2 regions of the Leifsonia sp. ZF2019 genome follow, and region 1 is predicted to be linked to the other one. Evidence: predicted binding sites of a transcription regulator. Region 1 holds the regulator's gene; the other holds the start of a gene.
The links. Region 1 encodes HspR, which represses chaperone genes until heat shock. Its sites were predicted from a motif close to AAGTTGAGTCNNNNNGACTCAACTT; they were not measured.
Positions count from the first base shown of each region.

Region 2: a site for HspR is predicted at 2,401-2,425, ahead of IT072_RS07150 (ATP-dependent Clp protease ATP-binding subunit). Genes of this name have one in related genera too.

Region 1 covers NZ_CP065037.1:3,856,116-3,860,521, reverse strand. The annotation lists gene IT072_RS18855 (nucleotide exchange factor GrpE) at 1-625, shown strand, start outside; gene IT072_RS18850 (DnaJ C-terminal domain-containing protein) at 742-1,734, shown strand; gene IT072_RS18845 (heat shock protein transcriptional repressor HspR) at 1,737-2,150, shown strand; gene IT072_RS18840 (carboxymuconolactone decarboxylase family protein) at 2,190-2,456, shown strand; gene IT072_RS18835 (hypothetical protein) at 2,489-2,899, shown strand; gene IT072_RS18830 (cysteine hydrolase family protein) at 2,975-3,715, opposite strand; gene IT072_RS18825 (hypothetical protein) at 3,841-4,353, shown strand; gene IT072_RS18820 (GAP family protein) at 4,383-4,406, opposite strand, start outside.
Region 2 covers NZ_CP065037.1:1,448,085-1,452,490, forward strand. The annotation lists gene IT072_RS07130 (NAD(P)/FAD-dependent oxidoreductase) at 1-328, opposite strand, end outside; gene IT072_RS07135 (alpha/beta fold hydrolase) at 325-1,038, opposite strand; gene IT072_RS07140 (hypothetical protein) at 1,103-1,750, opposite strand; gene IT072_RS07145 (DoxX family protein) at 1,904-2,311, opposite strand; gene IT072_RS07150 (ATP-dependent Clp protease ATP-binding subunit) at 2,443-4,406, shown strand, end outside.

The DNA.
Region 1 (4,406 bases):
TCCCGGGTCGGGCGAGCCCGACCCGGAGCGCGAGGAGCCGATCATCCGCGACAAGCGGCGCATCGACCCCGAGACCGGCCAGGTCCGGGAGCCGTCTCAGCAGGATCTGTCGCACGAGGAGCTCGTCGACGTCGGCCCCGCCGGTGACGAGGGGCCCGTCCTGTCGGACGACGACCTGGACATCCTCTCGGGCCAGACCACGTCCGACGCGCTCGCGGCGGAGCGGCTCGCCGACCTCCAGCGAGTCACGGCGGAGTACGCGAACTACCGCAAGCGCACCGAGGCGAACCGCGAGGTCGAGCGCGAGCGCGCCGTGAGCGAGGCCGTGAAGGGCCTCATCCCGGTGCTCGACGACCTCGAGCGCGCCGAGAAGCACGGCGACCTGCCCGAGGGCAGCGCGTTCGCGGCCATCGCGGCCAAGCTGCGGGCGAGCGTCGAGCGCCTCGGCCTCGTCCCGTACGGAGAGAAGGGCGAGCCCTTCGACCCGCAGATCCACGAGGCGATCTTCCAGCAGCCCACCCCCGACGTGACGGTGGACACCGTCGCGGACGTGGTCGAGACCGGGTATCGCCTGGGCTCGACGACGGTCCGGGTGGCGAAGGTCGTCGTCTCGGTCCCGGCCTGACCGGCCGGATGCACGGCACGGCGGAGCGGCAGGTCCACGGTCCTGCCGCTCGCCCGCCCGCCGTGCGCACATCATGAAGACTTCACCCACGACCATCACGATCGAAAGGAGGCGCCGTGGCTAGCCAGGACTGGTTCGACAAGGACTTCTACAAGGTCCTCGGCGTCTCCAAGGACGTCAGCGACGCGGACCTCAAGAAGACCTATCGCAAGCTCGCGCGCAAGTACCACCCGGACTCCAACCCGGGCGACGCGGCTGCCGAGGCCAAGTTCAAGGAGATCAGCGAGGCCTACTCCGTCCTCAGCGACGCCGACGAGCGCAAGGAGTACGACCAGATCCGCGCCATGGGAGGCGGCGCCCGGTTCACGGCCCCCGGCTCGGCCGGTCAGGGCGGCTTCGACGACGTCTTCGGGGGCATGTTCGGCGGCCAGCGCGGCGGCCAATACACGTTCCAGCAGGGCGGTCAGAACGCCGGCTTCGACGACGTGTTCGGCGGCCTGTTCGGCAACGGACGCTTCGGCCAGACCAGCGGAGGCTACCGCGGCTACGGCGGGCCGACCCGCGGCCGCGACGTCACCGCGCACACCACCATCGACTTCCTCACCGCGACCCGTGGCGAGACCATCAGCCTGCAGGCCTCGGACGGCAAGCCGTTCAAGGTGAAGATCCCCGCGGGTGTCTCCGACGGGCAGAAGATCAAGCTGCGCGGCAAGGGCCAGCCGAGTCCGGACGGCGGCGAGCCCGGCGACATCGTGCTCACCGTGACCGTGCGCAAGCACCCCGTGTTCGAGCGCGACGGCCTCAACCTGCGCGTCACCGTCCCGGTCACGTTCGTGGAGGCCACGCTCGGCGCCACCATCGAGGTCCCGACCCTGGGCGGCGACCCCGTCAAGCTGCGGGTCGCTCCCGGCACCCCCGGCGGCCGTGTGCTGCGCGTGAAGGGGCGCGGGGTCGAGACGGCGAAGGGAACCGGAGACCTGCTCGCCGTCGTCCAGATCGCCGTCCCGTCGCACCTCTCCAGCGAGGCCAAGGAAGCCCTGGAGGCGTTCGCGGAGAAGCTGCCCGACGAGAACCCGCGAGAGGATCTTCTCGCGAAGGCCCGGAGCTGATCGTGGACGAGAACTCGCAGGTCTTCGTCATCTCCATCGCGGCCGAGCTGGCCGGGATGCACCCGCAGACCCTGCGTCAGTACGACCGGCTGGGGCTCGTCAGCCCCAGCCGGACGCCGGGCAAGTCGCGCCGCTACTCCATGCGCGACATCGAGAAGCTGCAGGAGATCGCCCGTCTCGGCGCCGAGGGCGTGAGCCTCGAAGGCATCCGCCGCATCCTCGAGCTGGAGGATCAGGTCGGCTCTCTGAGCTCTCGTGTTCGTGAGCTCGAGTCCGCGCTCGCCGACGAGCTGCTCAACCGCCCCGGCCGCCGCGTCTTCGCCGCCGGTTCCGAGGGCGAAGTCGTCTCCCTGCGCGCCGGCACCCGTGTGCGCCGCAGCACCCAGATGGTCGTCTGGCGCCCTCTGGAGCACTAGCCCCCCGTCCTCCTCTTCATGCGCCGACATTCGTGCCGAATGTCCACTCTGCAGCGCCCTTTCGCGACATTCGTGAAGAATGTGGGGGCCGCGCTCGAACTGACCGAGCAGGCCACCCGCCTGGCCGACGGCGCCGGGGTCGACGACGACGTGTGGGCTGCCGCGGCCGAGCATTTCGACGACGAACAGCTCGCCGCGCTCGTCGCCCAGATCGCGCTCATCAACGCGTTCACCCGTATGAACGTGATGATCACGATGCCTGGAGGGTCGTATGACGTGGGGCAGCTGGCTAGAGTCGAGGCCTGACCACGCAGTATCGCGATCGGGGGATCCAGATCATGTCCGAGCAGTCTCCGTTCCAGCCGACGTTCCCGCCGCCTCCCGCGCAGCTGGGCGTGACCTACGCCCCGCCGCCGCCCGGGCCGGCCGCGCGTCGTTCGTCCGTGCTCGGGTACGTGGCCCTGGGGGTCGCCGCCTTGGGGGTGCTGGTGGGCCTCGTCATGGAGGTGGTGCAGCGCCAGTTCCTGCTGACGACGCACTACTCCGGCGCGTCGTTCGCCCTGCTCTCCGGCATCTCGGTGACCATCGGCATCGTGCTGGACCTGGTGGTCATCGCGATCGCGGTCGTCGCCCTCGTCGGCCGGCGGGGGACGGTCCCGGCCGCGATCGCACTCGGCGCGAGCGGTGCCGGTCTGATCGGGGTGCTCGGGAGCCTCCTCGTCAACGCCGCCATGTCGTTCGGGGGCTGAGTCCGCGGGAACATTCGTCACGAATGTCGGCTGAGCGCTACGCTTTCGCGACATTCGTGACGAATGTCGGGGCGGTCAGAGCGACGTCGACGCCCCCTGGCCCACGTAGAGGGTGTGGGAGAACGCGCGGGCGTCCTCGGCGGCGATGTCGGCGTCGATCCCCGCGCGCACCTCCCGCATGAGCTTGTGCAGCTCCTGGTGCTTGCCGGGCACCCGCGCGTGGCCGGTGCTGTCCCAGAGGTTCGAGACGGGGAGAGCCTCACCCGCCTCGACGGCGACGGTCCACTCCTCCGTGGTCGCGACGGCGGCGAACTCCGAGTCCATCGTCACGAGGACGCTGATGTGGAGGGCGTCCGCCGAGACCGAGCCGGCCGCGTTGACGAGGTCGAGGGTGCCCGTCGCATCCGAGAGGAACTCGACGGTGAAGCCCAGCGCGTGCGCATCCCTGGCCGTCCCGGCGCAGCAGTGCTGCGTCATGTACCCGGCGATCGTCACCGTGTCGTAGCCGCCCGCGCGCAGCCAGTCCTCCAGGTCGGTGCCGCGGAACGAGGACACGTCCGTCTTCGTGATGAGGTGGTCCGGCGTCCGGTCGGCGACCGACTCGTGCAGCGCCGCGCCGTGGGAGCCGCGCGCGAACACGGGGGCGTCCTCGTCCTCGACGTGCTGCACGATCACGAGCGCGACCCCGTGGTCGGCCGCCGCGTCCATCGCCACCTCGATGTTCGGGATGGAGGTCATCAGGTCCGGGTGGCAGATCTTCAGGTTGCCGTCGACGTACTCGTTCTGCACGTCGATCACGATCAGTGCGCGCTTCATGAGGGGACTCTAGCGCTCCGTGCGGCCGCTCACGAGAGTGCGCCGGGTTCGGTCTGCACGTCTCGGCCGGGGGACGCGGTCGGACCGCCTGCGATGATTCCCGCGGACTCATCGGAGGAGGGCGGATGCCGGACTACCCGCGGATCGCGGAGGCGCTGACCTCGCCGGGCGCGTTCCTCGCGCTCGCGGACGACCGGCGCGTGTTCGGCGCGAAGAAGCAGGCCGCCGCGGCCTTCGCGCTGTGGAGCCGGGCCGAGGAACGCTACGTCGGAGCCTCTCGCAGCTTCGCGACCGCGGCCGGCACCAGCACGGGACTCGCGATCCGGGTGTTCTGGAACCCCGAGACGACCACGCCACGGCTCGCCGCGATCGCCTCCGGGATCGCCACCGCGCTTCCGGACGCCCTCGCGCGCGCCGACGAGAAGGCGACGCGCGACGCGCGCGACAGGAAGCAGAGCGTCTTCTTCGCGTGGCGGGGTATGAGCGCCCGCCCGCTGTCGCAGTGGTTCCAGGAGCGGTTCGGCGTCGGCGCGTGCACGACGCGGCTGACGAGCCTCTCCGATCTGACGCAGGATGTCGCCGTCGTCGCGTCGTCGGGCGGCGTCGACCATCTCTGGACGCTGACCGCGCCCCGCTGAGCCGAGGCGGCCGCCGAGTCCGCCGATCGTCAGTCGAACGCGTTGCCGATCAG
Region 2 (4,406 bases), 1.8 Mb from region 1:
CCTCCGCCGCGTCCACGACCTCCGGGTCGCGGTTGACGATGAGCGCGCCCGACCGACGGAAGCCGATGTCGTCGACTCCGGTCTCGGCCAGACGCTCGATCAGCTCGGGATAGTAGTCGGCGCCCGCGGCGTAGAGCTCGTAGAAGTCGCCGGACGCGGTCGACGTCCAGGGCTGGATGATCCCCGCCCCGGCATCGGTGGCGCGCCCCGCGAGGCCGGCGTCGGCGATCGTGACCGCGACGCCGCGCCGGGCGAGCGCGAAGGCGGTCGCCGCACCGGCGACGCCGCTGCCGATCACGACGACGGTGGAGCGGGCGGCCGGGCTCATCGGGCGGCGGCCTCCGCGATCGCCGCCCCGAGATCCGCCGGCCGGGTGAACATCGGCCAGTGCCCGGTCGGCAGCTCGACCACGTCGTAGCGGTCGAGGGCGCCGAGCTCGCGGCAGAAGTCCTCGCCGGAGGCGACCCAGCGGCGCAGGTCGGCCTCCGGGAACTCGCAGGCGATGACCGTCGCCGGCACCGCGCGACGCCGGGCGTCGTCGCGCAGCTCGATCGCACCGGTGACGACATCGCCGGGCTCGGGCACCGCGTCGCGGCGGAAGGCGGCGCGAAGCTCGTCGTCGAGCCCGACCAGGTCCTCGTCCTCGAAGTCGTCCCACGCGGGCAGGGCCACCTCGCCGTCCACCGGCTCCAGGCCGCTCGGGATGACGCCTCCCGGCGGCAGCGGAGCGGAGTCGACGAAGACGATCCGCGCCACCCGGTCGGGCCGGGCGTCGAGCGCGGCGTTCGCCAGCGGCCCGCCGCCGGAGTGCCCGACCAGCACGACATCGCGCGCGCCGCGGTCGCCCGCGGCGTCGACGGCCGCCGTGATCGCGGCGACGTGCTCGGCCACGCCGATACCCGCCCGGGGAGCGCTCACGGCCTCCAGCCCGGGCAGGGTCAGGGGATGCGTGTGGTGACCCGCCGCTTCGATGGTGGGCGTCACCTGCTCCCACGCGCGCGCGTTCAGCCAGAAAGCGGGGACGAGGACGATCTCCATGCCCCGACGGTACCCCGCCCCGGCGACATGCGCGCCGGTCGATCCGACCGGTGGAGGCGGCGGTTCAACCCGACGGCAGCGCCTGGGTGATGAACTGCAGCAGGGGCCGGGCGACCTCGGGGTTCGTGAAACCCGACGATTGCACGCTGATCCAGACACCGGTGGCGGTGAAGAGGTCCTCCTGGCCGGTCATCTCGTCGAAGGTCGCCGTGACGTCCGACCCGAAGCCGGTGACCGGAGACCCGGTCGCCGTGCGCGCCTTCTGCAGCGCGGCCGAGCTCGCCGCGTCGGGCTTCGACAGCCCGACCGAGATCGGGCCCGTAGGCGACGTGAGACCGCACGCGACCCCGTCGATTCGTGCGGCGAGGGCAGCCGACGAGCCCTCCGGAGCGGTGAAGGAGGCCTTGAGCGCGTAGCCCGGCAGCGCGGCGGCGACGTCGCCGCCGGCGAAGACGTCCGTGCACGTCACCCCGACCGCCGTGCCCGCGTACGTGGGCGTCGGAGTGGGGGAGGCCACGGGCGGAGTCGAGCCCGCGGGGGTCGAGCCGCCGGCGCTTCCGGCCGAGCAGCCCGCGAGGGCGAACGCGGTCGCGAGAGCGGCCGAGAGGAGCAGAGGTGCGGTGCGGCGGGCCGGATGCGGCATGAGTCTCCCGTCGGTGAGCGTCAGTGGATGGGGGCGGCGCGCGGCCGACTCCAGTCTAAAATCGCTCATCCACGCTCCCGCAACCCCGCCCAGACCGCCGCCTGCGCCTCGGACGATTCGGAGATTCCCCGGCAAGGAGGCGGAACCTCCGGAGGTCCGGCGAACTGAGCGGCGAGTCTGTCCGGATCTCCGGAGAGCCGGCGTCGGCACGAATCGCGCGCGTCAGCGGCGGTCGTTGGTGCCGTAGAGCGCAGCGGCGATGAGCACGGGCTGGAACCACAGGCGGATCAGGCGCTTGCGGTCGGTGTCGAGCCCGAACGCGCTGCGACGGTGCTGCCACTGCGAGACGTTGCCGGGGAACACCGCCGCGAAGAAGGCGGCCGCCGCCCAGCCGACGGTGCTGCGGCTGGCGAGCCCCTCCCGCTGCGGGGTGAGGGCCAGAGCGGTCCCGAGCGCGATCTCGACGACACCCGATGCGAGCACCGTCGTGTCCTCGTCGAGAGGCACGAAGTCGGGCACCTGCGCCCGGAAGTCCTCGCGGGCGAACGTGAGATGGCTCACGCCGGCGAAGACGAGTCCTGCGCCGAGGAGGAGGCGGACGGCGGTGCGAGCGGGGCTGCGTCGTGTCATGGCTCCGATGCAACGCCTTCGCGGCGTTCTCTGCAAGCGGACACGATCGCCTCCCGCGGCCCGGGAATATCGCTCCGCCCGTATCGTTGAACTTGAGTGCACACCACTCAACTTTAGAAACTGGAGATCACGTGCCCGAGAACTTCACTCCCGAGAGCGGCGGAGCCGGCTCGTTCGACGAGTTCCTGGCCCGCTACCTCGCGGGCGAGCGTGCGCGCGCCGCGCGCTCGATCGACATCAGCCGGTTCCTGAGCCGGCGGACGCAGGAGATCCTCGCCGAGGCGGGCCGCTTCGCCCTGGAGCACGGCCACCGCGAGCTGGACGCCCTGCACATCCTGCGCGTCATGGCGGGCGAGGAGCCCGCCGCCGACGCGATGCGCGGCATCGGGGTCGACCCGGCGCGCGTCGTGCTCGCGGCCGAGCAGCGCCTCCCCGCCTCGGGCGAGACGGTGGATGCGGACGCCGCCTCCATCACGCCGTCCGCGCAGCGCGCCCTCTTCCACGCCTACCAGGTCGCCCGCGCCTCCGGCTCGACCTACATCGACCCGGAGCACCTCTTCTTCGCGCTGGTCATCGGTCAGGACGCCCCCGCGGGGCAGGTCCTGCAGGCCGCCGGCGTGACCGCGGACGCTCTCACCAACGCCATGCGCCAGACCGCGACGGTCGGCGCGGGCGCCATGGGCGAGCCCGAGACGGCGGACGACGAGTCCGACACCCCGATGCTCGACCGCTTCGGCACCGACCTGACCGAGCTCGCCCGCGAGGGACGGCTCGACCCGGTCGTCGGCCGCCTGGACGAGATCGTGCAGACCGTCGAGATCCTCTCCCGCCGTACCAAGAACAACCCCGTGCTGGTCGGCGAGGCCGGCGTGGGAAAGACAGCGATCGTGGAGGGTCTGGCCCGTGCGATCGTCGCCGGTGACGTTCCGGAGCAGTTGCGCGACAAGAAGGTCGTCACGCTCGACCTGGCCGGGATGGTCGCGGGTACCCGGTACCGCGGCGACTTCGAGGAGCGGCTCACCGCGCTCATGGACGAGATCAGCGCCGGATCGGACGAGCTGATCGTGTTCATCGACGAGCTGCACACCGTGGTCGGCGCCGGAGGGTCCGGCGAGTCCGGCGGGATGGACGCGGGCAACATCCTGAAGCCCCGCCTCGCCCGCGGCGACCTGCACCTGGTCGGTGCGACGACGCTCAAGGAGTACCGCCGGATCGAGAAGGACCCGGCGCTCGAGCGCCGCTTCCAGCCCGTGACGGTCGGCGAGCCGAGCGTCGAGGACGCCGTGCTCATCCTGCAGGGCCTCCGCGGCGCCTACGAGGAGCACCACGGCGTGAGCTACACGGACGACGCCCTGCGCGCCGCCGTCGAGCTCTCCGACCGGTATGTCTCCGACCGCTTTCTGCCCGACAAGGCCATCGACCTGATCGACCAGGCCGGGGCGCGGCTGCGCCTGTCGCTCGGCAAGCGGGTGGACACCTCCGAGCTGATGCAGCGGCTGGCGACCTTGGAGTCCGAGAAGAACTCGGCGGTCGCGGCCGAGCACTACGAGGAGGCGTCGCGCCTGCGTGACGAGATCGAGGCGGTGCAGCGCTCGCTCGACGAGCTGGCCAGCGCGCCGCGGCCCGACGCGGTCGTGGACGAGCCCGAGATCGCGGCCATCGTCTCCCGCTCGACCGGCATCCCGGTCTCCCGCATCGGCGAGGCCGACCGCGAGCGCCTGGCGAGGCTGGAGGCGGAGCTGCACGAGCGCGTCATCGGCCAGGACGACGCGGTCACCGCAGTCGCCAAGGCCGTGCGGCGCAACCGCACCGGGCTCGGAGACGAGCGCCGCCCCGTCGGCAGCTTCCTCTTCCTCGGTCCGACCGGTGTCGGCAAGACCGAGCTGGCGAAGTCGCTCGCGGCGTCCCTGTTCGGGGACGAGAAGGCGATGCTGCGATTCGACATGAGCGAGTTCGGCGAGCGCCACACGGTCGCCCGACTGGTCGGCGCCCCTCCCGGATACGTCGGCTACGACGAGGCCGGTCAGCTCACCGAGCGCGTGCGCCGCAACCCGTACTCGCTGGTGCTGTTCGACGAGATCGAGAAGGCCCACCC